Regions from separate parts of the Tsukamurella hominis genome, predicted to be linked through region 1. Evidence: predicted binding sites of a transcription regulator. Region 1 holds the regulator's gene; each other region holds the start of a gene.
What was found. The regulator LexA, encoded in region 1, represses DNA repair genes until DNA is damaged. The targets are predictions, from matches to a motif close to CGAACANNTGTTCG.
Positions count from the first base shown of each region.

Region 2: a site for LexA is predicted at 2,316-2,329, ahead of ACM9LD_RS23460 (HNH endonuclease signature motif containing protein). Genes of this name have one in related genera too.
Region 3: a site for LexA is predicted at 6,509-6,522, ahead of ACM9LD_RS15575 (HNH endonuclease signature motif containing protein). Genes of this name have one in related genera too.
Region 4: a site for LexA is predicted at 3,569-3,582, ahead of ACM9LD_RS00075 (HNH endonuclease signature motif containing protein). Genes of this name have one in related genera too.

Region 1 is NZ_CBCRZG010000005.1:290,484-298,340, reverse strand. It holds gene ACM9LD_RS09875 (LysR family transcriptional regulator) at 1-654, opposite strand, end outside; gene ACM9LD_RS09870 (DMT family transporter) at 734-1,663, shown strand; gene lexA (transcriptional repressor LexA) at 1,647-2,357, opposite strand; gene ACM9LD_RS09860 (LysM peptidoglycan-binding domain-containing protein) at 2,612-3,250, shown strand; gene nrdR (transcriptional regulator NrdR) at 3,467-3,940, shown strand; gene hrpA (ATP-dependent RNA helicase HrpA) at 3,963-7,857, opposite strand, start outside.
Region 2 is NZ_CBCRZG010000031.1:12,705-20,561, reverse strand. It holds gene ACM9LD_RS23465 (FUSC family protein) at 1-644, shown strand, start outside; gene ACM9LD_RS23460 (HNH endonuclease signature motif containing protein) at 649-2,253, opposite strand; gene ACM9LD_RS23455 (GGDEF domain-containing protein) at 2,522-3,625, shown strand; gene ACM9LD_RS23450 (hypothetical protein) at 3,716-4,171, shown strand; gene ACM9LD_RS23445 (HAD-IC family P-type ATPase) at 4,176-6,635, opposite strand; partial or broken gene ACM9LD_RS23440 (MFS transporter) at 6,742-7,857, shown strand, end outside.
Region 3 is NZ_CBCRZG010000012.1:53,910-61,766, forward strand. It holds gene ACM9LD_RS15540 (PhoX family protein) at 1-1,357, shown strand, start outside; gene ACM9LD_RS15545 (MarR family winged helix-turn-helix transcriptional regulator) at 1,440-1,925, shown strand; gene ACM9LD_RS15550 (MFS transporter) at 2,000-3,271, shown strand; gene ACM9LD_RS15555 (SDR family oxidoreductase) at 3,356-4,039, shown strand; gene ACM9LD_RS15560 (hypothetical protein) at 4,040-4,486, opposite strand; gene ACM9LD_RS15565 (O-methyltransferase) at 4,638-5,276, shown strand; gene ACM9LD_RS15570 (winged helix DNA-binding domain-containing protein) at 5,277-6,458, opposite strand; gene ACM9LD_RS15575 (HNH endonuclease signature motif containing protein) at 6,582-7,857, shown strand, end outside.
Region 4 is NZ_CBCRZG010000001.1:8,581-16,437, reverse strand. It holds gene ACM9LD_RS00090 (TetR/AcrR family transcriptional regulator) at 1-170, opposite strand, end outside; gene ACM9LD_RS00085 (DUF2834 domain-containing protein) at 250-603, shown strand; gene ACM9LD_RS00080 (alpha/beta fold hydrolase) at 600-1,463, shown strand; gene ACM9LD_RS00075 (HNH endonuclease signature motif containing protein) at 1,485-3,410, opposite strand; gene ACM9LD_RS00070 (VOC family protein) at 3,651-4,283, shown strand; gene tsaE (tRNA (adenosine(37)-N6)-threonylcarbamoyltransferase complex ATPase subunit type 1 TsaE) at 4,294-4,746, opposite strand; gene ACM9LD_RS00060 (alpha/beta fold hydrolase) at 4,743-5,813, opposite strand; gene alr (alanine racemase) at 5,810-6,949, opposite strand; gene ACM9LD_RS00050 (NAD(P)H-hydrate dehydratase) at 6,963-7,857, opposite strand, start outside.

The DNA of each region.
Region 1 (7,857 bases):
CGAGTACAGGCCCGCGAGGTTCGCGGCCTCGGCGGCGATCGTGTAGTCGATCCCGTTGCGCGTCAGCGCGTCCGCCGCGGGTGCGCGCAGGACGCACGGGTCGTCGAAGAGGAGGACGGGCACCGTGTCGGCTGGGCGCTTCCACTCCCGGGCGGCGTACCAGTGCAGGTCGATGGGGCCGATGGCGTCCGGATGGTCACCGGCGGCGAGGAAGACCGCCACGTCTGCCAGGCCACGGTCCACGGCGCCGGCGATCTGGGCGCTGCGATCGAACCGGAACTGCGCGGCCCACCCGCCGGGGAGGGCGCCGAAGCCGCGGCTGAGCTCGGGGATCAGGCGATCGGCACCGTGCTCGGTGGCGGCGACGGACAGCGTGTGGCTCGTGGGGGAGGCGAGCTCATGGACCGCGGCGTCGTGCGCGTCGAGGATCGTCTGCGCGTGCCCGAGCAGCCGGTTGCCGTGATCGGTGAACCGGATCCCGCGCCCCGCCTTCTCGACGATGGTGTCGCCGGTGGACTTCTCGAGCCTGCGCAGGTGGGCACTGACGGTCGACTGCGTCAGGTGGAGGGTCTCGGCGGCGCGGTGGACCCCGCCGCAGCGGGCGATCGCGACCACACTGCGTAGCGGGACGATGTCGAGGATCGGCTCGGCCATGAATGAACGATAGATCTGATCGATCGTGATCGTCAATCATTATTGGACGGCGAGCACCTGCGCGGTCGACGATCGACGCATGCGAATTCCTCCCGTTCTCGCGCTCTCCGTCGTCGTGCTGTACGCCTTCGGGTATCCGCTCGGCGCCCTCGGCGTCGCCGCGATGAGCCCGTTCCTGCTGCTGTTCCTGCGGTTCGCGATCTCCGGCGTACTGATGCTCGGACTGGTGCGCGCGACCGGCCGGCGCGTGCCGAAAGGTGCGGATCTGGGGCACGCCGTCGTGGTGGGGCTCCTGGCGCAGGCCACGCAGTTCCTGGGCTGCTACCTCGGGCTGCAGGCGGGCGTGCCCGCCGGGGTCGCGGCGTTGATCATCGGCGTGAACCCGGCGGTGACGACGGTGGTGGCGCGGGTCGCGCTCCGGGAGCGACTGACGGCGAGCCGTTCCCTGGCGGCTCTGCTGGGCCTCGCGGCGGTCGTCACGGCGTGCTGGTCGACGGTGCCGATGCTGGCCCACGCCGGCGCGGGGATCGGGTTCACTCTGATCGGACTGGCGGGTATCGCCGTCGGAGGGGTGTACCAGCAGCGGTTCTGCCGCGACGTCGACCCGACGGCCGGGAACGCGATCGGCATGGTGGTCGCGGCCGTCCCGGCCGGCGCCCTCGTCGTGCTGTTCGGCGCGGACGTCACGGATCCCGTGCGGGGCGCCCTCGTGCTCGTGCTGATGGTGTTGCTGAGTTCGATGACGGCGACCACCCTGTACCTGCGTGTGATCGGCATCGCGGGGGCGAGCGGCGCCGCGATGCTGTTCGCGGTGATCCCGGCGGTGTCGGCGCTGTTCGCGTTCCTCATGGTGGGCGAGGCGGTGCACCCCGGCGTGCTCGCCGGGCTGGTGCTCGGCGGTGCGGCGTGCGTGATCGCCTCCCGCGGCGGACGACGAGCGCCGGCCCCCGACCTCGCGGTCGACGAGCCGGCGCGGCGCGGAGCGGGTGCGGTCAGATCCGACGCATGACGGTGACCACCTTGCCGAGGATGACCGCGTCGTTGCCGTGGATCGGGTCGAACGCGGGGTTGTGCGGCATCAGCCAGACGTCGCGGCCGGTCCGCCGGAAGGTCTTGACGGTGGCCTCGCCGTCGAGCATCGCCGCGACGATGTCGCCGTTCTCGGCGACGGACTGCTGACGCACCACGACCCAGTCCCCGTCGCAGATGGCAGCGTCCGTCATCGACTCGCCGACCACCTTGAGGAGGAACAGTGAGCCCTCGCCCACGAGCTCACGGGGAAGCGGGAAGATCTCCTCCACCGCCTCCTCCGCCAGGATCGGGCCGCCCGCGGCGATCCGCCCCAGGACCGGGACGAAGGCGGGCTCCGGCATCCGGTCCTCGTCCTCCATCACCTTCTGGATGACCTGTGCGGTGCGCTCCTCGGCGCCCTGGACGTTCACGGCGCGGGGGCGGTTCGGGTCGCGGTGCAGGAAGCCCAGGCGCTCGAGCGTGCGCAATTGATGCGCCACGGATGAGGTGGACGTGAGGCCCACCTCGTCACCGATCTCGCGAATGCTCGGGGGGTAGCCGCGGTCCCGCACAGACCGGCGGATCACCTCCAGGACCTGCTTCTGGCGACGGGTGAGGTGATCCTCGGAGACGTTGCCCTGTGCGTCGCGGAAGCGCTTGTCCCGGTGCTGGACCTGTCGTTCATCTGTCATGTGTCGCTCCTCACGCCCGTTCGGTTCCGACTCCACTGTAGTCCAGCTCGAACGGCCTGACAAACACCTGTTCGAGAAATTTGTCCGCGTGTCTTCCGTCCGCCGGAGGGGTGTGGTAGAAATCGAACAGAAGTTCTCTCGAACACTTGCACGCACTTCGGTGTGACTGGTGGGGCTGGATTGAAAACTTGTCAGTCCCCTCCGATAGACCAGTGGGTGAGCGAGAAGAACCCGCTACCGACCAAGGAGAGATCATGACCGCGATCATCGATCGGGACGTCATCACCGCAGCGCAGGACGCTGCCGCCGAGGCGCAGGCGCTCGTGCGGCACGGTTCGGCGGCTTCCGACCGGCGCGGCGCGACCCGGGCTCGCGGAGTCTCGCCGCGGCTCGCGCGCAGTCGCACCCGGGAGGCGTCGGCGGTATCGATCACCTCGTCGAACGACGTCGTCGAGGCGCTTGTTCGAACGGAGCCGGCGGCGGTCCGCGTGACGGGGGCCCGCGGCTCGGCGCGACGCACCGTCGAACGCCCGGGCGTGCGATCCGCCGCTCGCCGCGTCCCCCGCGGATACTCGCGTGCCGACGGCTGCGCCCGCCGGACTCCGGGTCCCGCGGTCCTGGCGTGCGTCCTGTTCGCCGCGGGCGTCTTCGCCGGGCTCCTGGTGTTGTTCGGCGGCGCCCCGCAGGCGGAGCCGGCGGCCCCCGCCGGCGCCGCACAGCCCGCGCTGACCTCGATCGTGACCGTGCGCAGCGGGCAGAGCCTCGAGCAGATCGCCCGCGAGATCGCGCCCGATCGGGCTCAGGCCGCCGTCGTCGCCGAGATCTCGGAGATCAACGGCCTGGAGGGCGGCCGGGTGCACGCCGGACAGACCCTCGTCACCCCGCGGTACTAACCCGCCACCTCACGATCGAAGGAGACGCAGATGACCACCCGTATGGCGATAGTGGATTCCCGGCACGGCGGGCGCTCCGCCCACCTCGACAATGTGGTGCCGTTCCCGTGCCGAGTATTCTCGGAGACGAGATCGCGGGGCACGGCGGTGGCAGGGGCCACCGTGCTGCAACTGCCCCGCCGGACGTCCGAGCGCAGCCGCGCGGGAGGTGGACCCATGTATTGCCCGTTCTGCAAGAACGAGGACACCCGTGTGGTCGATTCACGAGTGTTCGATGACGGGCAGGGCATCCGTCGGCGCCGCTCCTGCAACGAGTGCGGCCGCCGCTTCACCACCGTCGAGAGTGCGGTCATGGCGGTCGTGAAGCGCAACGGCGTCACCGAACCCTTCAGTCGCGAGAAGGTCGTCAAGGGCGTGCGCCGGGCGTGCCAGGGCCGCGACGTCGCCGAGGACGACCTGCACAAGCTCGCCCAGCAGGTCGAGGAGACGATCCGGGCCATGGGTGTGGCCGAGGTGCCCGCGAACGAGGTCGGCCTGGCCATCCTCGGCCCGCTCCGTGACCTGGACGAGGTCGCCTACCTGCGCTTCGCGTCGGTCTACCAGGGCTTCTCGTCCATCGAGGACTTCGAGGCCGCGATCCGCGACCTTCGCGCCCGCGCCGCCGCCGCGGACCCGACCGACGCGGCGTAGCCCGCCCCCGAGCGACCGGCGCTCAGGTCAGAGACGCGATCGCGGCCAGCACTTTCTTCTCCGAGACCGACCCGGCGGTGCCCAGCGACTGTGCGAACAGGCTGACCCGCAGTTCCTCGATCAACCAGTGCACCTGGTCCAGCGCCGCATCGCGCCGGTGCTCGGGCAGCGTGTCCAGCTTCGCCGTGAGCGTGCCGTACACGCGGTCGAGCGTGGCCATTCCGCGGTCGTCCCGGTCGATCGACGCGGGTAGCGCCGCCCAGCGCGCAGCGGCGCCCGCGGTGTAGCGGGGCAGGTGCTGCAGGTGCGCGTCCGGGGTCGCCGCGACGAAGCCGGGGAACAGGAGCGCGTCGAGTTGCTCGGCGATGTCCTCCGCCGCCTCGCGCAGCGCCGGCGGGGCGGACGCGATCGCGCCCCGGACCTCGGTGGCGGTCGCCACCGCTTCTGCGACGTCCGCGAAGTTCTGCTGGACCGCCTGGCCCAGGCCCGCCCGCACCGTCGCCGTGAGCGAGGCGAACTCGTCGGGCGTCCACGCGGAACCCGCGCGGGCGCGCAGATCCGTGATGGCGCGACGCCGGCAGTCGGCCACGAGGTCCATCGGCGTGGCGTACGGGCTCTGCGACAGCGCCAGTCGTTCCCGCTGCCCGACCGACTGCAGCACCGACTTGTGCGCGGCGGGCAGCGCGTTCGCGAGGAGTACGTCGAGCCCGGCCCCCATCAGCGCGGTCTGCTCCGGCTCCGCTGCGACCACCTTCACGCCCGCCGCGTCGCCGGCGGGATACAGCGTGCCGAAACCCGTCACCCGGCTGCCCCGGACCTCGGTGTCGATCGTCCGCGGCACGTCCCCGAGCGTCTCCGCCGTCCACTGCTTCGCCGGGGCCCGCTCGTAGGCGCCGGCGCGGCTCGACAGGTCCTCCTGGACCGCGGCACCGAGCTTCCGCTTGAGCGCGTCGAGGTCCTTGCCGGAACCGAGGGTGCGGCCGTCGTCGCCGATCACCGTGAACGTCACCCGGAGGTGATCCGGGATCGCGCCGGGGGAGAAGTCGCCGGGCCGGATGACGGTGCCGGACAACTGCGTCAGCTCGCGCGCGAGGCCCTCGGTGAGCGGCTCGGCGCGGGGCGTGAGGCGCGCGAGCGCGGCCGCGGCGAAGTCGGGTGCGGGCACCACCTCGCGGCGCAACTGCTTCGGCAGCGACTTGATCAGCGCTACGGCCAGCTCCTCGCGCATCGCGGGGACGAGCCATTCGAAGCCGTCCGCGCGGACCGTCGCCAGGTCCTTGACGGGGATCCGGGCGGTCACCCCGTCGTCCGCGGCGCCCGGCTCGAACCGGTACTTCAGCGGCACCTCGATGCGGCCCTGCAACCACGAGGTCGGGTACGCCTCCGCGGTGACGTCGGCGGCACCGTCGGCGAGGAGGTCGTCGGCGGTGAAGTCCAGCAGGCCGGGGTCGGTCCGCGAGGCCTTCTTCCACCAGGAGTCGAAGTGCCGCGCCGAGACGATGCCCTCGGGCACCCGTCGGTCGTAGAAGTCGAAGAGGCCGTCCTCGTCCACGACGATGTCGCGACGCCGTGCCTTGTCCTCCAGGTACTCCGCGTCGTCGAGCAGCGCCCGGTTGCGCGCGAAGAACGGGTGCCGCGTGCGCCACTCGCCCTGGACGAGCGCGTGCCGCAGGAAGAGCTCCCGTGCCGCGACGGGGTCGATGCGGCCGAAGTTCACCGTGCGGTCGGCCACCAGCGGGACGCCGAACAGCGTGACGCGCTCCTTGGCGAGCACCGCCTCCCGCTTCGTGGACCAGTGCGGCTCGGAGTAGTGGTGCTTCGCGAGCGGCCCGGCCAGCTTCTCCGCCCACTCCGGTTCGATCTTCGCGACGGTCCGCGCGAACAGTCGCGAGGTCTCGACGAGCTCGCCCGCCATCACGAACCGCGGGGGCTTCTTGGACAACGCAGAACCGGGGAAGACCAGGAACTTCGCGTTCCGCGCGCCCAGGAACTCCCTGCCGTCGGGCTCGCGCAGCCCGATCTGCGAGAGCAGCCCTGCCAGCATCGCCTGGTGGATCAGGTCGGGCGACGGCGCCGGCTCCCGGCCCAGCGAGTCCAGCTTCCAGCCGAGATCGCGGCAGATCTGCCGGAGCTGGCCCTGCAGGTCCTGCCACTCGCGGATCCGCACGTAATGCAGGAACTCCCGCTGGCACTCCCGCCGGAAGGCGCTCGAGCTCAGCTCGGCCCGCCGGTCGCCCAGGTGGCGCCACAGGTTCAGGTAGGAGAGGAAGTCCGACGTGGGGTCGGCGAAGCGGGCGTGCTGCGCGTCCGCGGCCTGACGGTGCTCGGCGGGCCGCTCGCGCACGTCCTGGATGGACATCCCGGCGACGATGACCAGTACCTCGGGCAGCACCCCGAACTCACGGGCCGCGACCAGCATCCGCGCCATCCGAGGGTCGACGGGCAGATCCGCGAGCTGACGGCCGACCGCGGAGAGGCGCTTGTGCCCCTCCTGCGCGTCCTCGAGCGCTCCCAGCTCCTCGAGCAGCGCCGTGCCGTCGCGAACCGCCCGCTCGTCCGGCGGCTGGACGAACGGGAAGGCGGAGACCTCGCCCAGCTCCAGCGCGGTCATCGACAGGATGACCGAGGCGAGGTTGGTCCGCAGGATCTCGGGATCGGTGTACACGGGCCGGGCGTCGAAGTCGTCCTCCGAGTACAGCCGGATCGCGATGCCGTCCGAGGTGCGGCCGCAGCGGCCCGAGCGCTGCTGCGCCGAGGCCTGCGAGACCGGCTCGATCGGTAGCCGCTGCACCTTGGTGCGCACCGAGTACCGGGAGATGCGCGCCGTGCCCGTGTCCACGACGTACTTGATCCCGGGCACCGTCAGCGAGGTCTCGGCGACGTTGGTGGACAGGACGATCCGCCGGCCCGTGTGCGGGGCGAAGACGCGGTGCTGCTCGGCGGAGGACAGGCGCGCGTAGAGCGGCAGGATCTCCGTCCCGGGACGGACGTGCGCCTGCAGCGCCTCGGCGGCGTCACGGATCTCGCGCTCGCCGGAGAGGAACACCAGTACGTCGCCCGGGGCCTCGCGGGAGAGCTCGTCGACGGCGTGCACGATGCCCGTGACCTGGTCGAGCGGCTCGGAATCGTCGGTCATCTCGTCCAGGGGCCGGTACCGGATCTCCACCGGGTAGGTGCGTCCGCTGACCTCGATGACGGGGGCGGGCGTACCGTCGGGCCGCGCGAAGTGGGCGGCGAACCGCTCCGGCTCGATGGTCGCGGAGGTGACGATCACCTTGAGATCGGGCCGGCGGGGCAGGATCTGGCGGAGGTAGCCGAGGAGGAAGTCGATGTTGAGGCTGCGCTCGTGGGCCTCGTCGATGATGATCGTGTCGTAGTCGCGCAGGAGGCGGTCGCGCGTGAGTTCGCGCAGCAGGATGCCGTCGGTCATCAGCTTGACCGAGGTCTTCGGCGAGACGCGGTCGGTGAACCGCACCGCGTAGCCGACGGCGTCGCCCAGCTCCGTCTTCGTCTCCTCGGCGATGCGCTCGGCGACGCTGCGCGCGGCGAGGCGGCGGGGCTGGGTGTGGCCGATCATGCCGCGTACGCCGCGGCCGAGATCGAGGCAGATCTTCGGCAGCTGCGTGGTCTTTCCGGAGCCGGTCTCGCCCGCGAGGATGATGACCTGGTTCTCGGCGATGGCCTTCGCGATCTCTTCGCGCCGCGCGCTGACGGGCAGGTTCTCGGGGTAGACGATCGCCGGCACCGCCGCCGTGCGCTCGGCGTAACGCGCCCGCGCGGTCTCGATCTCCCGGGCCACCTTCGGTAGGTCGGAGGGCTTGGCGCGCTTGAGCCTCCCGCGCAGGCGCGTCTCGTCCCGCAGCGTGACCGCGGGCTCGGCGTCGGTGCCGAGGGCGGCGTACAGATCGCGCTTCGAC
Region 2 (7,857 bases), on a different contig from region 1:
AGACCGGGGTCGACCGCGTGCACGGGACCGTACGCGCGCTGCACCGATTCCTCGGCACCGCAGTCGGATTGGTGCTGTTCGCGGGCCTGCACGCGGCGGCTCCGCAGGGCTACGCCCTCATCGCGGTGGTCGCGGTGCTGCAGTTCTGCATCGAGATCCTCGTCGTCCGCAACTACGCCGCGGCGGTCGTCGTGATCACCCCGGTCGCGCTGCTGGCGAGCGGGGCGGGCGTGACCGGCGGGGCCGCAGGCCCGGTGATCCGTGACCGTCTCGTGGAGACGCTCGTCGGCGTGGTGATCGCGCTGCTCGCGATGTACCTGCTGGACCCGGGCGCGCACCGTCGCACCTTCGCCTGGACCGATCGCCGGATCCGCGCCGCGGCCACCGACCTGGCGGGCATCGCAGGCTCCGGCCCAGCGGACGCCCCTCACGCTCGCGTGGCGGCACGCCACTTGCACTTCGAACTGGAGGGCGGAGTGCGCGCGGGCATCGACTCGATGCACAACGAGCCCGAGTGGACAGCGGAGCGCTGGCCCGCACGGGCCGCACTCGTGCACGACGGTTACGACCTCACGTCCGCCTTCTGGACGACCGCGCCGGACGCCCGCCTCCCCGACGCCGCCGCCTGGCGGAGCCGGTTCTGAGGCATCAGGCGGCGCGGGCGTCGGTGTTCGACGGTGCGCACCAGGCGGTGTCGGCATCGTGTTCGGCGAGCAACTGTTCGAGGAGCGGCGGGCCGTGCGGACCATCGAGGACCGTCGCGATCAGGTCGTGATCGGCAGAGCTGTCCTCGAACTGGCGGCGGAGGTCCTGTTCGACCCACGCGTCCCGGAACTGCGCGCACCGGGTGCGCCAGCGGACGAGTGCCTCGCGATGGAGCTCCTCGGCGTGGCGCCGGTGATTGACGCGATGCGTCCCGGCGGGATCGGCGCCGCGTCGCCAGCCGGTCCGCCCGGCGTACGGCTCGCCGTGCGGGATCGTGATGGTCTCCCATCCGCGCGGGTTCTCCGTCAGGTCGGGGACGACCTTACCGTGGTGGGCGTCGCAGGCGAGCGTGAGCGCGGTGACGTCGGTGGCGCCGCCGTGGGCCCACTCGGTGATGTGGTGCACCTGGCAGCGGGTGGCGGGCGCGTCGCATCCCGGTGCACTGCAGCCCTTCTCGGAGCCGTACAGCGCGATCCGCTGATCCGCGGACGCGAGGCGCTTCTCCCGCCCCAGGAACAGCGGCCGCGAGGCGAGGTCCAACACCAGGACGTACTTCGGGTTGGTGCCCATCATCCGCAGCGCGTCGGCGACGGGGAGCCGTCCACCGGTGGCGGTGGTCGCGATGCCGGTCTCCGACTCGAGCTGATCGATGCCGAGCGTGATGATCGGGACGCAGGGCAGCCCTCGATGGCTGCCGAGTTCGCCCGAGCCGATGACGATGCCGAGCACATGGGCGAGGGCGTCGTGGTTGCGTTGCGCCGCGCTCCGGGTGTCGCGCGCGGCGGCGGCGCGGACCGCGTCCGCGTCGCCCGGATCGACCGGGGCCGCGGCATCGTCGGGATTGCCCACGCCCGCGCGGGCGAACATCTCGAGTACCACGTCGAGCAGGGCGCGACACTCGGGCGACAGCGCGCCGCCGAGGTCGGACATCAGGTCGTCGCCCTGGGCGCTCACGGTGAGCTCCCGCGAGCGCCGGATGCGATCCCGGTCCGGCTCGGCACCGTCGGGATCGAGGAGGGCGACGGCGCGCTTGCCGATCTGATCGATGTCCTCCGGCGGCACACTCTCCGCCGCCGTCACGAGGATCTCTTCGAAATCGTCGAGGTCGCCGCCGTTGAGGCGGTAGCACTTGTCGAGGATCCGCCCCATCGCCGTGGCGTGCCGTTCGGAGATCCTGCCCTCGCGCTGCGCCTCCGCGATGAGTTCGTACTTGGGCTCGGGCGCGAAGCCGCGGGCGTGACGCGGCACCCGGTTGTACGCGCCGTGCATCCGATCACGCGCCTCCGTGCCGGCGAGCCGCAATTGGTCGACGAGGAGTTCCTTGAGCCCGGTGTAGCCCAGCTCCGCCGGCAGCCCCTGCTCGAACGCGACCCCGGCCAGCACGTTCTGGCCGTACGGGACCTGGCGGGCGGCCGTCTCCAGGCGACGCAGACAGTCGAGCACCTGCTGCGAGGACAGCATCACCGGATCCGCGGAGGCCAACCGCTCGGCCGCCTGCTCGAACACGACGAGGGCGTCGAGATACTCCTCTGCCGTACAGGAATCCATTCGCTCTCACCCCCTCGCTCCCCTTCAATCCTACCGCTGCGTTCGAGCACATACCACACACTCGAATATTCATTCGTGATTCAGCCCGGCACCACGAGAGGTTCGAGGGCGCCACAGAGAACCGCCTCGCCGGGGACGGGAGCCGACTCTTGTTTGGCCTAACAAGGTTTCGGGCGTCGAGTACGCAGTCAATGGAACCCGTTCTTGCCGATCCCAAAGCCCTTGCAATCACGAACGCGGCGGGGTTGTGCGTGGGACGATCTGACGCATGGAGGAGATGACTTTCGGAGCCGGGGCACCGCGCCACCTCCTCCGCCGCATCGAGCTCCGGGATCAGCTGTGGCGGTATGCCATCGCGGCCCTGACGCTCGGGTTCGGCGCGTTCGGCGCGGTCACCATCGTCATCCCCGACGGTGCGGGCGATAGCCGGTGGCGACAGATCGCGATCGGGCTCATCTGCCTCAGCGTGATCCCCGCGTCGACCCTCGTCGCCAGGACTCCGCTCGCCGGCGCGCTGTGGTCGAAGGGAACCCGCGGCAAGGGCAGCATCGCCTTCGTCGCCTACGCCGACATCGGCCTCGCCGGCGTCGTGCTGTGCATGCAGAACGCCCAGGCGGCTCTGATCGGTACGGGTCTGTTCGCCGTGATCGGCGCCTACGTGGCCCACTTCGTGGACGGGCGAGTCATGGCCCTCCACATCGCCTTTTCGACGACGGTGATCCTCGTGCTCGGCGGCGTGCTTCTCACGGCGGGGTTCTACCCGCTCACCGTGGGGCTCGAAGTCGTCGTCGCGATCGTCGTGGCCAACGCCGTGGTGGCCCTGCTGCGGCGATACACCGTCGAGATGCAGCGACTGATCAGCAGGCAGCTGCTCGAGTCGTCCCTCGATCCGCTGACGAGCGTCCTCAATCGTCGCGGCTTCGCGTTCTCGAGCGGCCGCCTCCTCCACCGCGCGACCGGCGAGCTGGTGGTCGCGGCGATCGATGTCGACCAGTTCAAGGCCATCAACGATCGCTTCGGGCACACCGTCGGCGACGGTGTCCTGCGCAATGTCGCGCGCCTGATCGCGGCGGGGACGACGCCGAACGCCGTCGTCGCCCGCCTCGGCGGCGACGAGTTCGCCGTCATCAGCGCGAACCCCGAGCGCGACGCGATGTTCCTGAGCGAGACCATCCACCGGGACCCGGTGCGACTGCCGGACGGGAGCGCCGTGTCCCTGAGCATCGGCCTCGTGCGCGTGGATCACGCCCCGGCGGCCCGCACTCCGCGCACCGCGTCGGCCGTGCTCGACGACCTGAACGACCGCGCCGATCGCGCCCTGAAGGCGAGCAAGACGGCGGGGCGGAACCGGACCACCACGATCGACGGATGAATCTGTCGCCGCGCGCCGAACCGCCCCGCTCGCGACGGGCCCGAGCGTGACGGCCCGTGAGTCCGATCGCCCGCCGCCTACGATCGAGACATGGTGATCCGCCGCTCCGTGGTCCACGAGGACTTCTTCGCCCCGGACGAGGCCGCTGTAACCTACTCCCCGGAGCTGCCGCGAACGACCCGCAGCCACAACAGACTCATCGAAGAGTGCGGCGTGCCGCGCACGCCCGAAGAGGCCGCGCTCCTCGGGTGCCTGATGGCGCTGCGGGACGGCAGCATCACCGAGGCGTGGTGCGTCGGAGTGATCGATGCGGGCACCACCGGGGACCTCTTCCACGTCGTCTACCGCTGGTGGGACCACCCCGTCACGCTGGGATTCGCGACGGAGGCGACGATCTCACCGCTCTACGGCACCGTCGGCGATCCGGAGACCGTCGGCCGGGACGCCGCCGCCTTCTGCATCGGCGAGCCCCTCGGGGCGCGTGCTGATCACCTCGTCCGGGACGCTAACGGCGTCCACTGGTGGGGAACCCCGCTGCCGGAGTGAGGTTTCAGGCCCGACGGTGCGCGACCGCGCGGAAGACCGACGGCGCCACCCGGCGGAGGAGCTCGACCAGGACGATCGCCAACCCGCCGAAGGCGAAGCCGGTGCCCACCATGGCGGGATCGCTGATGTCGAGGAAGAACTTCTCCTGCGCCAGCGGGATCGAGAACAGCACCACGTAGAACGCGACCGAGCCGCCCACGAGCAGGATCTTCCACCAGGTGTACGGCCGAGCCACGATCCCCAGGACCCACAGTGAGCCGACGAGCAGCGCGATGAGGGCCGCCGTCGAGGCCTGGATCTGCTCGACGCTCAGCGTCGCGGCCTTCCCGCCCAGCGCCGCGCCGGAGCCGCCCGGGTTGACCACGAGGTAGCACAGGAACGTCGCCAGGCCGATCCCCACGCCCGACGGTGCCGCCAGCCGCAGCACGCGCCCGACGAACCCGGTCTTCGCCCGCTCGTTGTTGGGCGCCAGGGACATGACGAAGGCGGGAATACCGATGGTGAACCAGGCCGCGATCGTCACGTGGATCGGCTGGAACGGGTACGAGATCGGCGCGAACCCGAAGATCTTGGCGCCCAGCCCCGCCAGGCCGACGAGCCACGCCAGGAGCACCGCGTACACGGTCTTGGTGAGGAAGAGGTTCGCGACCCGCTCGATATTGCCGATCACCCGCCGGCCCTCGCCCACCACGTAGGGCAGGGTGGCGAACTTGTTGTCCAGCAGCACGATCTGCGCGACCGACCGCGCGGCCGAGCTGCCGGAACCCATCGCCACGCCGATGTCGGAGTCCTTGAGCGCCAGCACGTCGTTCACGCCGTCGCCGGTCATGGCGACGGTGTCGCCGCGCGACTGCAGCGCCTTGACCATCGCCCGCTTCTGGTCGGGGCGCACGCGGCCGAAGGTCACGTTGTCCGTGACCACCTCGCCCAGTTCGTCGTTGTCGGAGGGCAGCTTCCGCGCGTCGACCGACGAATCGGGCGAGCCGAGGCCCAGCGAGTGCGCCACCGCGCCCACCGAGACGGCGTTGTCGCCGGAGATCACCTTCACGGCGACGCCCTGCGAGTCGAAGAAGTCGAGCGTGTCGCGGGCGTCCACGCGGACCCGCTGCTCCAGCGCGATCAGGGCTCGCGGCACCAGGTTTCCCGGCGCCTCGAGCCCGTCGACCTCGGTGTCCACCGGCACGTCGGTGGAGGCCACCAGCAGCACCCGCAGCCCCGTCGAGCCGAGCTCGGTGGCGCGCCGCGCACCGTCGGACTCGGGATCGAGGAGGACGTCGGCGGCGCCGAGGATCCAGTTCCCCTGCGGCGCGACACCGTCGGCGAGCGAGATCCCGGACCACTTCTTGGCGGAGCTGAACGGCGCCACGGCTGCGGCGCGCCAGTCCGGCGCGTCGGGGTAGGCCTCGGCGATCGCCTGCACGCTGGCGTTGGGGCGCGGATCGAGCGCGGCGACGGCGGCGAGCGCGCGCTCGATGTCGGCGCGGTCCCCGTCGAGGACGTCGAGCTCGGAGAGGCGCATGCCGTTCTCCGTGAGCGTGCCGGTCTTGTCGGCGCACACCACGTTCACGCGGGCCAGGCCCTCGATCGCGGGCAGCTCCTGCACGAGGCACTTGCGCTGGCCAAGCCGCACCACGCCGACCGCGAAGGCGATCGAGGTCATCAGGACGAGCCCCTCGGGGACCATCGGCACCAGCGCCGCGACCATGCCCAGGATCGCCTGGTTCAGTTCCTGTTTCGAGATCACCAGCTGGTTGAACACGGTGAGCACGCCGGCCGGGACCAGCAGCCAGGTAATCACCTGCAGGATCTTGTCGATCCCGGAGCGCAGCTCGGAGTTGACGAGGGTGAACTTGCTGGCCTCGTCAGCGAGCTTCGCCGCGTAGGCGTCGGCGCCGACCTTCGTCGCGCGGTAGGCCCCCGAGCCGGAGACCACGAAGCTGCCGGAGAAGATCTCGTCGCCGAGCTGCTTGTCGACGGGATCGGCCTCGCCGGTGAGCAGCGACTCGTCGACCTCGAGGGCCTCGAACTCGATCGTCTCGCCGTCGACCACGATCTGGTCGCCGGGCCCGATCTCGATGACGTCGTCGAGCACGACGTCCGACTGCCCCACCTCGGTGGCGACACCGTCACGCCGCACCACCGGGTGCGCCTGCCCGACGATGGCCAGCGAATCGAGGGTCTTCTTGGCGCGCAGCTCCTGGATGATGCCGATGCCCGAGTTGAAGACGATGAGCAGGCCGAACAGGCCGTTGATGAGCGAGCCGGTGAACAGCACCAGCAGGAAGAGCACGCCGAGCATCGCGTTGATGCGGGTGAAGACGTTGGCGCGGACGATGTCCCAGGTGCTCCTGCCCGACCGGTTGGGCAGCGTGTTGACCCGGCCGTCGCGCACCCGCTCCGCGACCTGCGCCGCGGTGAGGCCGGACGCGGGGACGCCGGAGGTCGTGTCGGGGGCAGCAGTCATGATCGCGAGTCTAATGATGCCCCCGCGCCCGCGGCCCTGTGGTGACGCCCGTGACGCCGCGTGTTGTTAGGTTCCCCTCGTGACCGCGACGACGCACAGCCGCGCCCTGTATCCCCTCTACGACGCGGGCTTCACCACCGCCTTCGGCGCCCACAGCATCGCCGCGAGCCTCGGCGGGCTCACCGGCTCGGTCGGTTCGCAGCTCCTCACCCTCGGGCTGCTGCTCGCGCTCTACGACGGTGCGGAGGTCCTGCTCAAGCCCGTCTTCGGCACGCTCGCCGACCGGATCGGGCCCCGCCCCGTGCTGCTCGGCGGCCTCGCGGCGTTCGCGATCGCGTCGGCGGCCTTCGTGCTCGCGGGCGACGCCGGGTGGCTCGCACTGGCGAGGTTCGCGCAGGGCGCGGCGGCGGCCGCCTTCTCCCCCGCCGCCGGCGCGATGGTCCCCGGCTCACCCCGGACACCGCGCAGGGCCGCGCCTTCGGCAGCTACGGCGCCTGGAAGGGCCTCGGCTACACCCTGGGCCCGGTGCTCGGCGGCGCGCTCATCTGGGCCGGCGGCTACACCCTGTTGTTCGGCGTGCTCGGCGGCGTCGCGGCCCTCGTCGCGGCCTGGGCGGTGGCCGCGGTACCGGTGCTCGAACCGTTGCCCCGACAGCGGCAGACCGTCATCGACCTCGCGCGCCGCCTCGGCTCGCGGTCGTTCCTGCTCCCCACGGCCGCGCTCGCGGGCTCCACCGGCGTGCTCGCGGTCGGGGTGGGCTTCCTACCGGTCGCCGGCGCGGAGCACGGCATGGGTCCGCTGTTCACCGGCGCCGTGGTCTCGGTGCTCGCGCTCACCGCCTCCCTGATCCAGCCGCGGGCGGGTCGGGCGCGGGACGCGGGCCGGCTGTCCGACGGTGCCGGCATCGCCTCGGGCCTGGCCCTCGCCGCGCTCGGCCTGCTCGCCGTCGCGATCCCCGGCCCCGCCGGGATCGTGGTCTCCGCGATCGCCATCGGCACCGGCGTGGGCCTGGTGACGCCGCTCGGTTTCGCGCACCTCGCGCAGAGCTCTCCGAAGGAGCACCTGGGCCAGACGATGGGCTCCGCCGAGATCGGCCGCGAGCTCGGCGACGCGGGCGGTCCGCTGCTGGTCGGGGCCATCGCCGCGGCCGCCGGACTCACCGCGGGCCTCGCCGGACTGACCGTCGTGCTCGGCGTGATCGCGCTCGCCGCGCTCCGCCTGC
Region 3 (7,857 bases), on a different contig from region 1:
CTCGACGGAGTTCGAGCTGCGCGGTCCCGCCGCGGGCACCTTCTTCACCCGCACCGCCGCGGACCCCACCGGCACCCGCGTGCTGGGCACCATCGCCAACTGCTCCGGCGGCATCACGCCGTGGGGCACCATGATCTCCGGCGAGGAGAACTACACCAACTACTTCTCGGGCGCCGAGACGCCGCCGCTGGACGGCCTCAAGGAGGGCTGGAAGCGGTACGGCGTGGGCAAGGACGAGGACGCCCACCACTGGATGAAGTACGAGGACCGGTTCGATCTGTCCAAGGAGCCCAACGAGATCAACCGCTTCGGCTACCTCGTGGAGGTCAACCCCCACGACCCGAAGTCCACGCCGATCAAGCACTCGGCCCTGGGCCGGATGAAGCGCGAGGGCGGCAACATCTACGTCACCCCGACCGGCGAGGTCGTGACCTACTGCGGCGACGACTCGAAGTTCGAGTACATCTACAAGTTCGTCAGCTCGCGGAAGATCCAGCCGGGCAAGGGCGCCGCGGCGATGGAGTCGAACATGCGGATCCTCGACGAGGGCACGCTGTACGTCGCCAAGTTCGAGGGCCAGCAGGTGGAGAACGGCAAGGTCCCCGAGGGCGGCTACAAGGGCACCGGGAAGTGGATCCCGTTGCTCACCACCAAGGCCGACGGCAGCGCCGAGTCGCACGTCGACGGGATGCCGGCCGAGAACGTCGCACTGTGGACCCGCGTCGCGGGCGACAAGGTGGGCGCCACCAAGATGGACCGCCCCGAGGACATCGAGCCGAACCCCAAGACCGGCAAGATCTACTGCGCGCTGACCAACAACAGCGACCGCGGTACCGAGGGCAAGGCGGGCATCGACACGCCGAACCCGCGCGTGAAGAACAAGAGCGGTCAGCTGCTCGAGATCACCGACAACCACACGGGCACCGATTTCTCCTGGGACCTGCTGCTGGTGTGCGGTGACCCCGCCGCCGCCGACACCTACTACGGCGGCTTCGACAAGACCAAGGTCTCGCGGATCAGCTGCCCCGACAACGTCACCTTCGACTCCCACGGCAACCTGTGGATCTCGACGGACGGCACGAACTCCACCTTCGACAGCAACGACGGCCTGTTCGGTGTCGTCCTGGAGGGCAAGGACCGCGGCCTGACCAAGCAGTTCCTCACGGTGCCCTTCGGCGCCGAGACCTGCGGCCCCGTCGTGCGCGACAACCGCGTGCTCGTCGCCGTGCAGCACCCGGGCGAGACGGACGACGCCACCGCCGACAAGCCCACCTCGCACTGGCCCGACGGCGGCTCCAGCCAGCCCCGTCCGTCGGTGGTCGCGGTGTGGAAGAAGTCGGGCAACATCGGGTCGTAGCCCCCTGCTCGTCCGGTCCGACGGTGCCGGGCTCGCCCACGGGCGGGCCCGGCACCGTCGCATTTGTGCCTAGTATCGGGGCATGAACTCCGTGTCCGATGCGCCCGGCGCACCGTCGACCCCGCCCTCCGACGCCGAGGTGGACGACCTCGCCGCGCGACTGCGGTCCCCGCTGCTGCAGCTCCACTTCCTCATGCGGCGGAACACGCCGGGACCGGATCTCACCCCGGCGCAGCAGTCCGCGCTGCAGAGCCTGCTGCGGCTCGGCCCCGTGCGGATGGGCGAGCTGGCGCGGTTCCTGCGGATCCGGCTGCCCTCCGCGACGAGCGCCGTCGACGGGCTCGAGCGCCTGGGGCTCGCGCAGCGCACCCCGGACCCGGACGACGGGCGCGCGGTCGTGGTGCAGCTCTCCGAGCACGGCGAGCAGCTGACCTCTGAGCTCATCGCGGCGCGCAACGCGGTCCTCGCCGAGCATCTGCACGAGCTGACGGACGAGGACCGGCGGAATCTGGACCAGGCGGTGCCCGCGCTGAACAAGCTCATCGACCGCTACCGGGACGGCGACTGAGGAATCGATCACACCGACTTGTCCTTAGCACAAGGCAATAGTTAGAATTTCGTAGTACCCCGAGAGGAGCTGCGATGACGACCACCGCCGAACGTACCCAGACAGAGCACGCGCACCCCAGCCTGCGCGACACCCTGTCCCATCAGCCCAAGGCGGTGTGGGTCACGGCCTTCGCCGCGGTGATCGCCTTCATGGGCATCGGCCTCGTCGATCCGATCCTGGTGTCCATCGCCGACTCCCTGCACGCGACGCCCAGCCAGACCACCCTGCTGTTCTCGTCCTACCTCGGCGTCCAGGTGGTCGCCATGCTGTTCATCGGCTGGTTCACCTCGATGTTCGGCGCGAAGCGCACCGTCATCGCGGGCCTGCTGCTCATCGTCATCGCCGCCGGGGCCTGCGCCCTGGCGAACTCGATCGGCGCCCTCGTCGCGTGGCGCGCCATCTGGGGCCTCGGCAACGCGCTGTTCATCGCGACCGCGCTGGCCGTGATCGTCGCCGCCGCCACCGGCGGCCAGCAGGGCGCGATCCTGCTCTACGAGGCCGCGCTCGGCGTGGGCCTGGCCGTCGGTCCGCTGCTCGGCGCCGTCCTCGGCGGCGTCTCCTGGCGCGGACCGTTCGCCGGCACCGCCGTCCTCATGCTGATCGGCGCCGTGCTGTGCGCGACGATGCTGAAGCCCGACGCGGCGGAGGCGAAGGAGAAGCGGCAGCGCGAGGGCACCGTCTCGCCGCTCGCCCCGCTCAAGGCGCTGCGCCAGCGCGGCCTGTTCCTCACCGGACTCGGCTCCGCCTTCTACACCGCGGCCTTCTTCACCATCCTCGCCTGGTCGCCGTTCGTGCTGCACCAGAGCGCCTACTTCGTCGGCGCCGTGTTCGTCGGCTGGGGCCTGCTCGTCGCCGTGAGCGGCGTGTGGCTCGCGCCGAAGGTCGCCGCCGCCCTCGGCGAGCGCACCGGCTCCATCGTGGCCGTGCTGGTCTACGGCGTGCTGCTGGTGGTCGCCGCCGTCGGCCACGAGAACGTCGCGGTGGTCGTCACCGTCGTCGTGCTCTCCGGCATCCCGTCGGGCGTGCTGAACACGCTGTTCACCGGCACGGCGATGTCGATCGCCGACGCGCCGCGCCCCGTCGCCAGCGCCGGCTACAACTTCCTGCGCTGGGCCGGTGGCGCCCTGGCCGCGACCTTCGTGGCGCACATCGCGAACTGGTTCGGCAGCGCCGCGGCCCCGTTCTACATCGGCGCGATCGCCTGCGTCGTCGCCGCCGTCATCCTGACCCAAGTGCGCGGCCGGAACGCCGATGCCCACGAGGTCCCGGCCGAGGCCGCCCTCGTCGGCGACGCGGAGTTCTGAGCGTTCGAGACCCGAGAACCCCGGCGGATCCCCAGGATTCGACCGGGGTTCTCCCGTGCGCGCGGCCTTCGGTAGCGTGGCCGCATGACCGACGACGCCCGCCCCCTCGCCCTCGTCACCGGCGCCTCCCGCGGGCTCGGCGCGCACATCGCGCGTGGGCTCGGCGGCTCCCACCGGCTCCTGCTCGGCGGCCGCCCCTCCCCCGCGCTCGACGGCCTCGTCGCCGAGTTCGACGGTGCCGCACCCTTTCCGGCCGACCTCACCGATCACTCCGCGGTCCGGGAACTCGTCGCACCGATCGACCGGCTCGACGTGCTCGTGCACAACGCCGGCGTCGGCCGCATCGGGCGGATCGAGGACACCCCCGCCGCCGACTGGCGGGAGATGTTCGAGGTCAACCTGCTCGCGGTCGTCGAGCTCACCCGCGCCCTGCTGCCCGCGCTGCGCGCCGCGGGCGGCCACGTGGTGCTGATCAACTCGGGCGCCGGCAAGCGCGCCAACCCCGGCTGGTCCGCCTACGCCGCGAGCAAGTTCGGGCTGACCGCCTTCGCCGAGGCGCTCCGCGCCGAGGAGCCCGCGCTGCGCGTGACCAGCGTCTTCCCCGGGCGGATCGACACGGAGATGCAGCAGGGCATCTTCGCCGCCGAGGGGCGCGAGTACGCGACCGAGGGCCTGCTCCGCCCGGAGACCGTCGCCCGCGCCGTCGTTCGGGCGATCGAGACCCCCGGCGACGCGCACCCCACCGAGATCGTGCTCCGGCCGCGCTGATCAGCGGACCAGGTACCGCCCCGTGCACACACGGGTCCAGTTGTCGTGCCACGGCACGGGCCCCGGGCCGTCGGCGACGTGCACGAGCACGCGGAACTCGACGTCCCCCGGTCCGGTTGCCGCCCGGAAGAAGGCCGCGTTGACGCCCTCGCCCCCGATGTGCCCCGTGGCGCCCGTCCGCAGGTTGCGCCAGTCCAGGGTGCCCGTCGCCTTGAAGGTGATCCCCGCCCAGAGCGGCCCGAAGTCGGCCCTCCCCGTGACGCCGACGCGGCCCGGGCCGTCGGCCGTGATCGTGGAGATGAGGCCGGGAACCCGGCACAGGGTGTCGGGGGCCGGCCCGGGGCCGGGTGCCGCGCCGGCGATACCCGCACCGGCGGCGACCGCAGCGGCGGCGGCGCAGACTGTGACCGCTCCCCGCGCCAGCGATCGGATGAGGTTGTGCTGCATGAGAACTCCTCGGGTGTGTGATCGGATCGGTCCCCCACCCGTGGCTTCAGTGCGACCGCGCTGTCCGCACGGCTGACGTTAGAACCGCACGCCAGGAATCGCAACGATCCGGGGTTGTCGACGCCGGGACGGTCGGCATAGAGTCGAACGCGTGAGCAGCGAGTCGTGGGCCGAGACGGACGACTACCTGGAGCGGACGGTGGCCGTCGACGCGGCCGCGTTCGAACCGATCCGCGTAGCGCAGGCCGAGGGCGGCCTGCCGGACATAGCCGTCTCCGGCACGCAGGGCAAGTTCCTCTACCTGCTGGCCTCGATCGCGGGCGCCGAGCGGATCCTCGAGATCGGCACGCTCGGCGGCTACAGCACCGCCTGGCTCGCGCGCGCCGTCGGGCCGTCGGGGTCGGTGATCACCCTGGAGTTCTCACCCGCGCACGCCGCCGTCGCGCGGGCCAGCCTCGACGAGGCCGGCCTGGGTGATCGCGTCGAGATCAAGGTCGGCGCCGCCCTCGATACCCTGCCCTTCCTCGAGGGCCCGTTCGGCCTCGTCTTCATCGATGCCGACAAAGCCAACAACCGCGCCTACCTCGATTGGGCTCTGCGGCTGAGCGTTCCGGGCACTGTCATCGTGATCGACAACGTGGTCCGCCGCCTGCAGGACGAGGGGCCCGACGCCGACGGAATCCGCGGCGCCCTCGAACGCCTCGGCACCGACCCGCGGCTGGACGCCACCGCGCTGCAGACCGTCGGGATCAAGGGCTGGGACGGCCTGGCGATCGCCGTCGTGCGCTGACTAGCTCCGATACGCGGGCAGGGTGATCGGCGACTTGTAGAGCGAGTTCACCCGCTCGCCCGCCAGCCACTCCTGCAGCCGCGCGGCCTCCGCGTCGAGGGCCTTCCGCGCCGCGCGAGGCGTGCCCGGCGCCAGCACCAGCCCGACGGCGCCGTCGTCGTCCTGCGTGTAGGCCCCGACGATGCGACCGTCCCACCAGGCGGTGGTCCCGGCGTTGCCGGCGGCGTCGTAGATCGCCGTGGCGAAGCCCGGCTCGAGGTAGAAGGCGCGTTCCTTCCAGCCCATCGGCGTGGGATCGAGTGCGGGGAGGAGCGCGGCCCAGGGCTCCACGGGGTCCTCCGGGTCCACGTCGTCGTGCAGCACCCAGCCGGTGCCGTCGCGCTCCAATTCCACCGGGACCGCACCGATCTCGGCGAGCGCGGCGCGGATCGCCGTCTTGGTGGCGCCGAACCACCACACCACGTCGGTCTCCGTGGCCGGGCCGAAGGCGCGCAGGTACTCACGCACCAGAATCGCGTACGCCTCGGCGGGTTCGGTACGCACGGCCGGCTCCCCGAGCCACTCGTCGGCGCGGGACCACAGGTTCCGGTTCACGCGCCAGTGGCTCTCGTTGTGGGCGCGCACCAGCTCGCCCGCCGCGCCGAGCCAGGTGAGAACCCTGGGCGCCAAGTGCATCTCGCCGCCGTACTTCTTGCCCTCCGACATCATCACCTTGCCATCGAGCTCGGGCACCTGCTCACGGAGCCGCACGGCGCTGAGCTCGCAGCCGCGGAGGGCGTCGAGGACCGCTGCGCGCGCCTGCGCGAGCCAGACCTCGCCATCAGCGGCGATGCCGCCGCGGACCGCGTCCTTGGCGATCTTCGCGTGCTCCTGGGCCGCGACGCGGTCCGACGGGCCGCTCAGCGCCGGGCCGTACAGCTCGCGCGGGAAGACGAACATGGTGCGGCGCATGGCGAGCTGCTTGACGAGCGAGCGCTCCTCCCAGAGTTCGCGCTCGTACTCGTCACGGGCGAAATCGTGCATCCGCGCGTGCACCGACAGGTACGGCGTCGCCGGCTCCGTGGCGTGCAGGACACCGACGGCGCGCACCGCGTCCAGGACGGAATCGGTGCGATGCCGCGGCGCGAGGGCGTGGCGGCGGGCCATGCGAGCGCGGCGCTCCGCATCGTCGATCAGGCGCATCCGGCGCTCCCCTCATCCGAGGACTCCAGGCTAAGGCATCGTCACCCCGTCGGAAGCATGTTCGAGACTATTGCCCTCTCTCGCACATGCGCGTAGGATTGCAGTAGCGAAGGGAGGCGGCTCATGATCGATTCCGGCACTGCGGCTGAGTATCTCGATGCGCTCGCCTCCTTCGAACAGGCTGCCGACCGCTTGGCCGCGATGAACCCCGTCATGCTGTCCTCGCAGGAGGTCCTCGGCAGCCTCCGGCGCCTCGAGCGCGCCGCGCGCACGGTCTCCAGCAGCCAGTACTGGCTCACCGAGGTGGCCATCGAGCAGGACCTGCCGGCCCAGCTCGGCTACACGGGCGCCAAGGAGCTTCTGGTCGATCAGCTGTGCCTGGCGGGCGTCGAGGCGCGGGATCGGATCCGTGGTGCTCGGTCGCGCGCGCCGCGGCAGGAACGCGGGCACGCCCCCGAGCCGCGCCTGCCCCTCGTCGCCGCCGCCCAGCGCGCGGGCACGCTGTCCGAACGGCACGCCCTGGCGATCGAGAAGGCCTTCGACACCTGCTCCCCCAAGCTCTCCCATCCCGACCTGCACGATCTGGAGGACATGCTGGTCACCGCCGCCGTCGGCGGGTGCACGCCGGAGGACGTCGTACTCCTAGGCCGGCGTGCGTACGAGCTCCTCGACTCCGACGGTGCCGAACCCTCCGCGGAGGACGTCGCCCGCAAGCGCGAGATGACCGTCGGCAAGCAGGGTGACGACCTCATGTCCGCGCTCGGCGGGGTTCTTTCACCGGAGGCCCGCGCGCTGATGGACACGATGCTGGAGAAGCTCGCCCGGCCCGGCGTGAACAACCCGGCGGACGCGGAGCACCCCGTCGACATCGACGATGCCGAAGCCGTCGCGGAGGCTGCGAAGCGGGACCGCCGGAGCGCGGGGCAACGCAACCACGACGCGTTCGTCGCGGCGCTCCGGATCGTGATCGGTTCGGGCGCGCTCGGGCAGCACCGCGGGATGCCGTGCGTCCCGATCATCACCCTGGGGATCGATCAGCTCGAGTCCGAGACCGGCATCGCCACCACCGCCACCGGTGGTCGGCTGCCCGTCGGGGACGCGCTGCGAATGATGGGCGCCAACCCCAAGTACGTTCTGCTGCTGGATGTCGCGTCGCGCCCGCTGTACCTCGGCCGCGAGAAGCGCCTGGCGTCCGCGGACCAGCGCATCGCCCTCTACGGATCCGAGCGGGGCTGCAGCGCGCCCCGGTGCGATGCGCCCGCCACCCGCTGCCAGGTGCACCACACGATCGAGTGGCGGGACGGGGGCGCCACCGACATCACGGTGCTGACCCTGGCCTGCGATGCCCACCACGGCAAGGTGGTCCCCAGTGACGACGAGGTGCGCCGCGGATTCGAGA
Region 4 (7,857 bases), on a different contig from region 1:
AGGGCGCCGCGGGTGACGCCCGCCGCCTCGACGATCGCCTGGGTGCCGACGCCGGCGTAGCCGTGCTCGGCGAACAGCCCGCGGGCCGCGGCGATCAGCGCGGTGCGGGTCGCGGCGGTGCGCTCCGCCTGGGTACGGCGGCCGCCCCGATCTTCACCATTGACTTCCATACAGGTTGCACGTAACTTTCATACCGAGTGTTCGTAACTTCGCTCCGACTCTAGCCCCCGACTCTTCGAAGGGTGTGCCATGCGGTGGTTCTACCTGGTCATGATGGCGATCGGCACCGTGGTGCCGTGGGTCTTCTTCGGCGGCTTCTTCGCCACCGAGGGACTCGACCTCCCCCTGTTCCTCACGAGCCTGTTCCCGAACGGAGCCACGTCGGGCTTCACCGCCGACGTGCTGCTGTCGATCGTCGTCTTCCTCGTCTGGTCGTCGACCGACGCCCAGCGGGTCGGCGTGCAGCGCTGGTGGCTCGTGATCCCGGCGACCTGCCTCGTCGGGCTGTCACTCTCCCTCCCCCTGTACCTCTACCTGCGCGAGACCCACTCCGCCCGGGAGTTTGACGGTGTCGCGCCCGCGACGTCAGGAGTGCCAGCATGAGCCTCGCGTCACTCCCCACTGGCACCGTCGACTTCCACGTCTACGGGCCGGAGACCTCCGACCACCCGCCCGTGCTGTTCGTGCACGGCGCGGTCGTCGACCTGCAGCTGTGGGACCGCGTCGCGGGCACACTCGGCGCGGCGGGCCACCGGTGCTGGTCGGTCACCTGGCCCCTCGGCTCGCACCGCATCGCGTGCCCGAAGGCCGTCGCCGACGGTCCGCGCGGCGTCGCCCGTATGGTCGCCGACTTCATCGAGGACCAGGGCCTGCAGGGCTGCACGCTCGTCGGCAACGACACCGGCGGCGCGGTCTGCCAGTACGTACTGCACGAGCGGCCCGAGCTGATCGGCCGTGTGGTGCTCACCAATTGCGATGCCTTCGAGACGTTTCCGCCCCAGCCCTTCGCGGCGCTCTTCGCGGTACTCCGGCACCGCGCGACGATCCGGCCGCTGATGACGACGATGCGCTCGGCAGCCCTGCGGCACTCGCCGCTCGGCTTCGGGCTGCTCGTCACCGATCCCGACCCGGACGTCACCGCGTCCTGGGTGCGGCCGACGCAGGTGGCCGCGAAGATCCGCGCCGACCTCGCGGCGCTGCTCGCCGGGATCGCCCCGTCCGATCTCGCCCGGGTCTCGCCGACGATGCGCGACTTCCCCGGGCCCGTGACCTTCGCGTGGGGCATGGCTGATCGATGCTTCACGCCCGCTCTGGGCCGCCGGCTCGCCGCCGCCTTCGGGGACGACCGGCCGGGCGGCACCCGGTTCGTCGAGGTCGACGGTGCCCGCACCTTCGTCTCCCTCGACGCGCCGCAGTCCGTCGTGCGGGCGATCACCGAGATCGCCGCCCTCCCCACCCGGTAGCCCGCCCGAGCACCGCCCCGGTCAGAAGGGCGGGGGTTCGTCCGGTGGTGGGTGGAGTGCGGGGTCGCGTCCGGCGAGGACGGTCCCGAGGTGGTGTTCGACGGCGCTGACGTTCTCGCATTCGTCGCGTTCGCGGGCGAGGGCGTCCAGGTGTGCGGCGCGCAGCCGTTCTCGTCGAACGTGTTCCTTCTGGAGTCGGGTGGGGCCGCCCGGTGAGGGTGTCGTCCGTCGCGCGGTGGCTTCGGGTGTGGTCCAGGCGATCCGGGCCAGGTCGGGGAACAGCGCCAGGATGGTGCGGGAGGGGTCGACGATGATCCGCTCGCCGGTGGGACCGATCCAGAGGATGCGGCCGTCGGGCAGACGGGCGTCGGTCCACAGGCCGGCGGTCTTGAGCTGGTGATGGGGCACGCAGAGGGGCTGGCCGTTGCCGGCCGCGGTGGCACCGCCGCGGGCGGGGTCGCGGTGGTCGTACTCGCGAGCGTGGTCGAGCTGGCAGCGCGAGGCCGGGCGGGTGCACAGCGGGAAGACGCAGCGCGGATAGAGCAGCGCGAGGTAGCGGATGAGGTCGGCGGAGAACCGGTAGCCGCCGCTGCCCTGCGCGATCACCAGCGCCCGCGGGCTCACTGCGGTCGTCGGGGTTGGTGTGGGCAGAGCTGTCCCCTGGTCTTCGGCGGCGGGTTCATCGACCCGCTGAGGCGAATCACACTCTGCGGGTGCCGCTTCGGTGACTACTGGGAGACCCGTGTGGCAACAGCGCGCGGCGAGCAGGACACTCGCCGGAGCGCGTCGCGAGAGGTCGAGCCCCGGCGTGCGGAACCACACCGACCGCGGCGGCCGCCGAGCCGAACCCCCGGAAGCCGGTGCGGAAGACTGTTCCTGGTCGTCCGCGTCGTCGACGGCCCCGGTGGCGCCCGCCTCGCCGACGGTCGGCTCAGCGTTGATCAGCTCAGGGTTGCTCGGCTCGGGGCTGCTCGGCTCCGGTTCACTCGGGGCCGCGACGTGTGCTGCGGCGCCCGCCGGTTCACACTCGGTCGTGTCGGGGAGTTCCTCTCCGAAGGGGCGCAGGACCGCGTCATCACGGGCCGCGAGATCACGGGCGTATTGTGCGGTGATCGGGCCGTGCCCGAGCAGGAACCCCGCATCGGTGTTCTGCGAATCGGCGAGGGTCTTCTCGTTCACCACCACATGGATCAACGTGCGGTACCGGGTCACCACCCGCACACCCTCGTCGTCCGAGCCGGTGTCCCCCACCGGGCGGGCCTCCTGCAACGGGCAGCCCGGCACCGCACACCAGCAGCCCAGCGTGACGTACCCGCGCACCAGCATCATCAACCCGTCCACCCGCCGCTGCGCCACCGTCCGCGGGTCCGATTCGCACACCGTGCCGGCGATCTCGTCCACCCGCACCCCGAGCTCGAGCCCCTCGTGCGCCGTCAGCAGCGCGTACGCCGCCGCCATCCCGTCCTCGGCGGGACGGAACGTGACCCGGCGGTCCTCCTCGGCCATCCGCCGCCGACGCTCCGCCGCCACCGGGTCGATCTCGTGCACCAGGTGATCCGCGGCCTCCCGCAACGCCGGAACCGACACCAGCTGCAGCGGATCCGCGGTCAACAGATCCGCGAGCCGCCCATCGAACTCCAGCGCCTGCGCCCCGGTCAGGGCCCGCGCGCGGCTCAGCGCCTCCATCCCGCCCCGCGGGGAGAGCACATGACGACCGATCAACGCGAACACCCGCGGCAGGCGTTCGACGAAACCCACCGCCTGTTCGATCGCCGTCTCCGCGGCCGCCGGCCCGATCCGCAGCGCCGCCGAGATCTCCGTCTTCACCGCCTCATAAGCCAGCGACAGCTCCCGCCGCACCGCGTAGAAATCCGCGCCACCGATCGGATCCGACGCCAGGAACGCCGACTCCCGCTCCCCGTATCGGTCCCGGAACAGCGCATACACCGCCGAGACCGTCCTGCAGAACGCCAGACACTCCGACCGCCGTTGCCGCTCCAACACCGACCCCAACACCCCGGAACCGACCGCGCCGTCGGCCAACCCCGAAGGCACCAAAGCCTTCGGGAGGCTCGCCAAGGCGCCGGATCCGTTCATATTTCAATCGTACTTCTGTTCGAGGTGATCGCAAGTGCCGAACATGGCGGATCGCTCGAACTTGTCGGTGCCGGGGAGCACCATGGAATCATGAGCGAGAACACCGATCCCCTCCCCGACTGGGCGCCGCTCGTCCGCGGCCTGCACACCCGGTTCCGCACCCGTGACTTCACCGCCGGGCTCGAGCTGGTGACCGCGTTCGCCGCCGCGGCCGAGGCTGCGAACCACCACCCCGACCTCACTCTGCGGTACGGCACCGTCGACGTCCTCCTCTACAGCCACGACGCCGGCGGCGTCACCGACCGGGACCGCCGGCTCGCCGCGCGGTTCTCGGAGATCGCGCGCGAGCGGGAGATCACCGCGAATCCCGGGGAGTCGTCGGTGGTCGAGCTGGGCCTCGACACGGCGGACGCCGCCGAGATCGCACCCTTCTGGTCGGCGGTGCTCGGCGCCGAAGTGCAGGACGACGACGGCGATCTGGAGATCCGCGCGCACGGCGCCGACGCGATCCTCTGGTTCCAGCGCACCGACGCGCACGAGCCCCCGCGCCAGCGCTTCCACCTGGACGTCTGGGTCGACCCGCGGGAGGCGCGGGGCCGCATCGACGCCGCGATCGCGGCCGGCGGCCGGCTGGTGTCCGGCACGCACGCCCCCAGCTTCTGGGTGCTCGCGGACGCCCAGGGCAATCACGCCTGCATCTGCACCGTGGCCGGCAGGGACTGACCGAGCCGGGTCAGGCCCCGTCGACCCACTCCCAGGTGACGGTGCGGACGTCGGTGCCCTCAGCCCGCCGCAGGCGGACCATGAGGTGCCGGTCGGCGAGGCGCTCGGCCACGCCCTCGCCCCACTCCACGACGACGACGCAGTCCTCGAGATCGGTGTCGAGGTCGAGCGCGTCCAACTCGTCGAGGCCGCCGAGGCGGTAGGCGTCCACGTGGACGAGGCCCGGGCCTCCCGACGCGCCCGGACGGTGCTCCCGGGCGATGATGAACGTCGGCGACGAGACCCGCCCGGTGACGCCGAGTCCGGCGGCGATCCCGCGGGTCAGCGCGGTCTTCCCAGCCCCGAGCGGACCGTCGAGGATGACGAGGTCGCCCGCGGTGAGCTCGGCCGCGAGCTCCCGGCCGAGGGCCTCGGTGTCCTCGACCTCGGGCAGCACCCGCTCGCCCCGCACCGGCCGGCTCACTCCGGCACCGCCCGTGCGACGAGGTCGGCGATCGCCCGCGCCACCCTGGGCGCGGACTCGAGGATCAGCATGTGCCCCGTCTCCGCGAGCACGATGAGCTCGGAGTCGAGTGCGTCGGCGAGCGCCTTCGACTTGCTCAGCGGCGTCATCCAGTCGTGGTCGCCGCACACCACGGAGGTTTCGATGCGGCGCAGCACCGGGAGCGCGCCGCGCTCGTCGTACTCCTCCAGCGCGGGCATGAAACCCGCGTAGGTGCCGAGCGGCGCCGACAGGCTCATGGTCGACGAGAAGTCCGTCATGGTCGCGCTCCGATCGCCGGGCGCGTAGGCCCCCGCCGTGACGAAGGGCGTCGCGATCGGCTTGATCACCTCGCGGCCCCGGCCGACGACCGAGGGCAGGAAACGAATCGCGACACTCATCACGTCGAGCACCGGATTGCGCAGCGCGGCAGCCAGTCCCACGTCGGTGAGCGCGTGCGACGCGGTGCCGAGCAGCGACGCGCCGACCACCCGCGAGCCGACCAGCTCGGGATGTCCGGTCGCGAACGCGCAGATCGCCATGCCGCCCATCGAGTGCCCGGCGAGCACGACCGGCCCCTCGGGCACGAGGGCCCGCAGGACGGTGGCGATGTCGTCGCCGAGGAGGGCGACGGTGCTCTGCTCCGGCGTGCAGGAGCCGGAGTCGCCGTGGCCGCGGCAGTCGGGGAAGACCATGCGCACGTCGTCGCCCCAGCGGGCCTGCAGCTCGTTCCGGACCAGCACCCAGGACGCGGTCCGCAGCGTGAAACCGTGCACGAACAGCACCGTCACCGGGGCCGTCCGGGGGCCGACCTCGCGGACGTGCAGCGGCACACCGTCGGGGCTCATGACGATCGACTCGCGGTCGGACCGGAACACCAGGTCGTCGGGCGAGACGGGATCGTCGCCCGCGCCGCGGACGCCGAGAACCCGTGCTGCGGCGGCGATCCCCGTCAGCGCGGCGACGGCGACGCCGGTGCCGAGGCCCGCGAGCAGGGCGGGCCCGGGCAGGCGCTCGGGGATGTGGATGCGGCCGCGGTCGTCGTTCACAGTTCCCCCGTGTAGGTCCGGACGGCGCGCCCGCGCACGCCGGTGAGGATCTCGTAGTCGATGGTGCCGACCTTCTCCGCCCAGTCGGCGGCGACGTCGGCGCCGGGCGCGTCGCCGAAGAGGACGGCGGTGTCGCCCTCGGACACCCCGCCGCCGTCGGGCCCGAGGTCGATCACGCTCTGGTCCATACAGACTCGGCCGACCTGCGGGAAGCGCCGCCCGCCGATCGCCACCTCGATGCGGCCGCTCAGCGGGCGCCACACCCCGTCCGCGTACCCGGCGGGGATCAGCCCGACGACGGTGTCGCGCGGCGCGATCCAGCTGTGCCCGTAGCTGACCCCGTCTCCCTGACGGATCCGCTTGATCAGGATCACGGGCGCGGCGAAGGTCATCGCCGGCCGGAGCCCGAAGTCCCTGCCGGGCACCGGGACTCCGCCGTAGAGGGCGATGCCGGGGCGGACCAGGTCGAAGTGCAGATCGGGGCGGGTCAGCGCGGCCGCGGAGTTCGCGGCGTGCACCTGCGTGGGCGTCAGGCCGTGCGCGCGGGCGTCGGCGACGGTGGCGGCGAGCGCATCGCGCTGGACGTCGAGGAACGGGTGCTCCGGGTCGTCACCGTGGGCGAGGTGGGTGAAGACGCCCTGCAACTCGACGGTGCCGGCCCGCTCCGCGTCGACGAGGGCGTCGCGGGTGGCGGCCCATTCGGCCGCGGAGACTCCGTTGCGGCTGAGCCCGGTATCGACCTTGACGTGCACCGTCGCGGGGCGGCCCACGTTCCTCGCCGCGGCCACGACGGCGGCCAGCTGACGCGGCGAGCTGACGCCGATCCGGACGTCGGCGTCGATGGCCCGCTCGAAGCAGGTCGTGCTGAGCCAGCTGAGCAGCGGCACGGTGACGCCGCCCTCGCGCAGCGCGACCGCCTCGTCGACGGTGGTCACGCCGATCTCCGTGGCGCCGCCCGCGAGCACCGCCCGCGCGACGGGCACGGCGCCGTGCCCGTAGGCGTCCGCCTTGAGCACCGCCATCACCGCGGCCCCCGGCGCGTGGTCGGCGACGATCCGCGTGTTGTGCGCGACCGCGCCCAGGTCGATCTGCGCTGTCAGCCGCTCCAGCCCGGTCGCGGGAATCGATGTCTTCATGGCGCTGCTCAGCCTAGTCGCGCAGCACCGTGCGCAGGACGTCCGGCACCGCCGCGCTGATCGCCCCGGCGTGCGTCGGGGCACCGTCGGCGGCGCGGGCAGCGGCGAGACCGTGCACCCGCGCGGCGCAGGCGGCCGCGTCGAGCGGGCCGAGGCCGGAGGCGAGGAGCTTGCCGACGAGACCGGTCAGCACGTCGCCCGACCCGGGCGTCGCGGCCCAGGACGAGCCCGCGGTGTCGGCCACGACGGTGCCGTCGGGGGCCGCGATGACGGTGACGTGCCCCTTGAGCAGCACCGTCGCGTCGAGTTCGCGGGCCGCCTCGCGCGCGGCCGCGACCCGGTCGTTGCCGACGGGGCCCACGAGCCGCGCGAACTCCCCCGCGTGCGGCGTCAGGACCGTCGGGGCGGTCCGGCCGGACAGCAGGCCCGGATGCTCGGCGAGCAGCGTGAGAGCGTCCGCGTCGAGCACCGTCGGGAGGTCCTGGTCGAGGACCCGGGCCAGACGATCCGCGGCCGCACCGTCGACTCCCATGCCAGGGCCCGCGGCCCACGCCTGCACGCGGCCGCTGTCCGTGACGTCGTCGCTCGCGACCACCTCGGGCCAGGCGGCGAGGACCGCGGCGCGGGCGGCGCCGGCGTAGCGGACCATGCCCGATGTCGCGCGGATCGCCGCGCCCGTCGCCAGCACGGCGGCGCCCGGGTACGTCGCGCCGCCGGCGACGACGCCGAGCACGCCGAGGCTGTACTTGTCGTCGGCGGGGCCGGGGACGGGCCAGAGCGCGGCCAGGTCGGCGTCGTCGTAGGCGAGCAGCTCGCCCGCGCTCCGGTCGGAGGGGAACGCGAGGCCGATGTCGATCAGCTCGATCCGGCCGCAGCGGGCGGGGGCGAGCGCGTGCACGGGCTTGAGG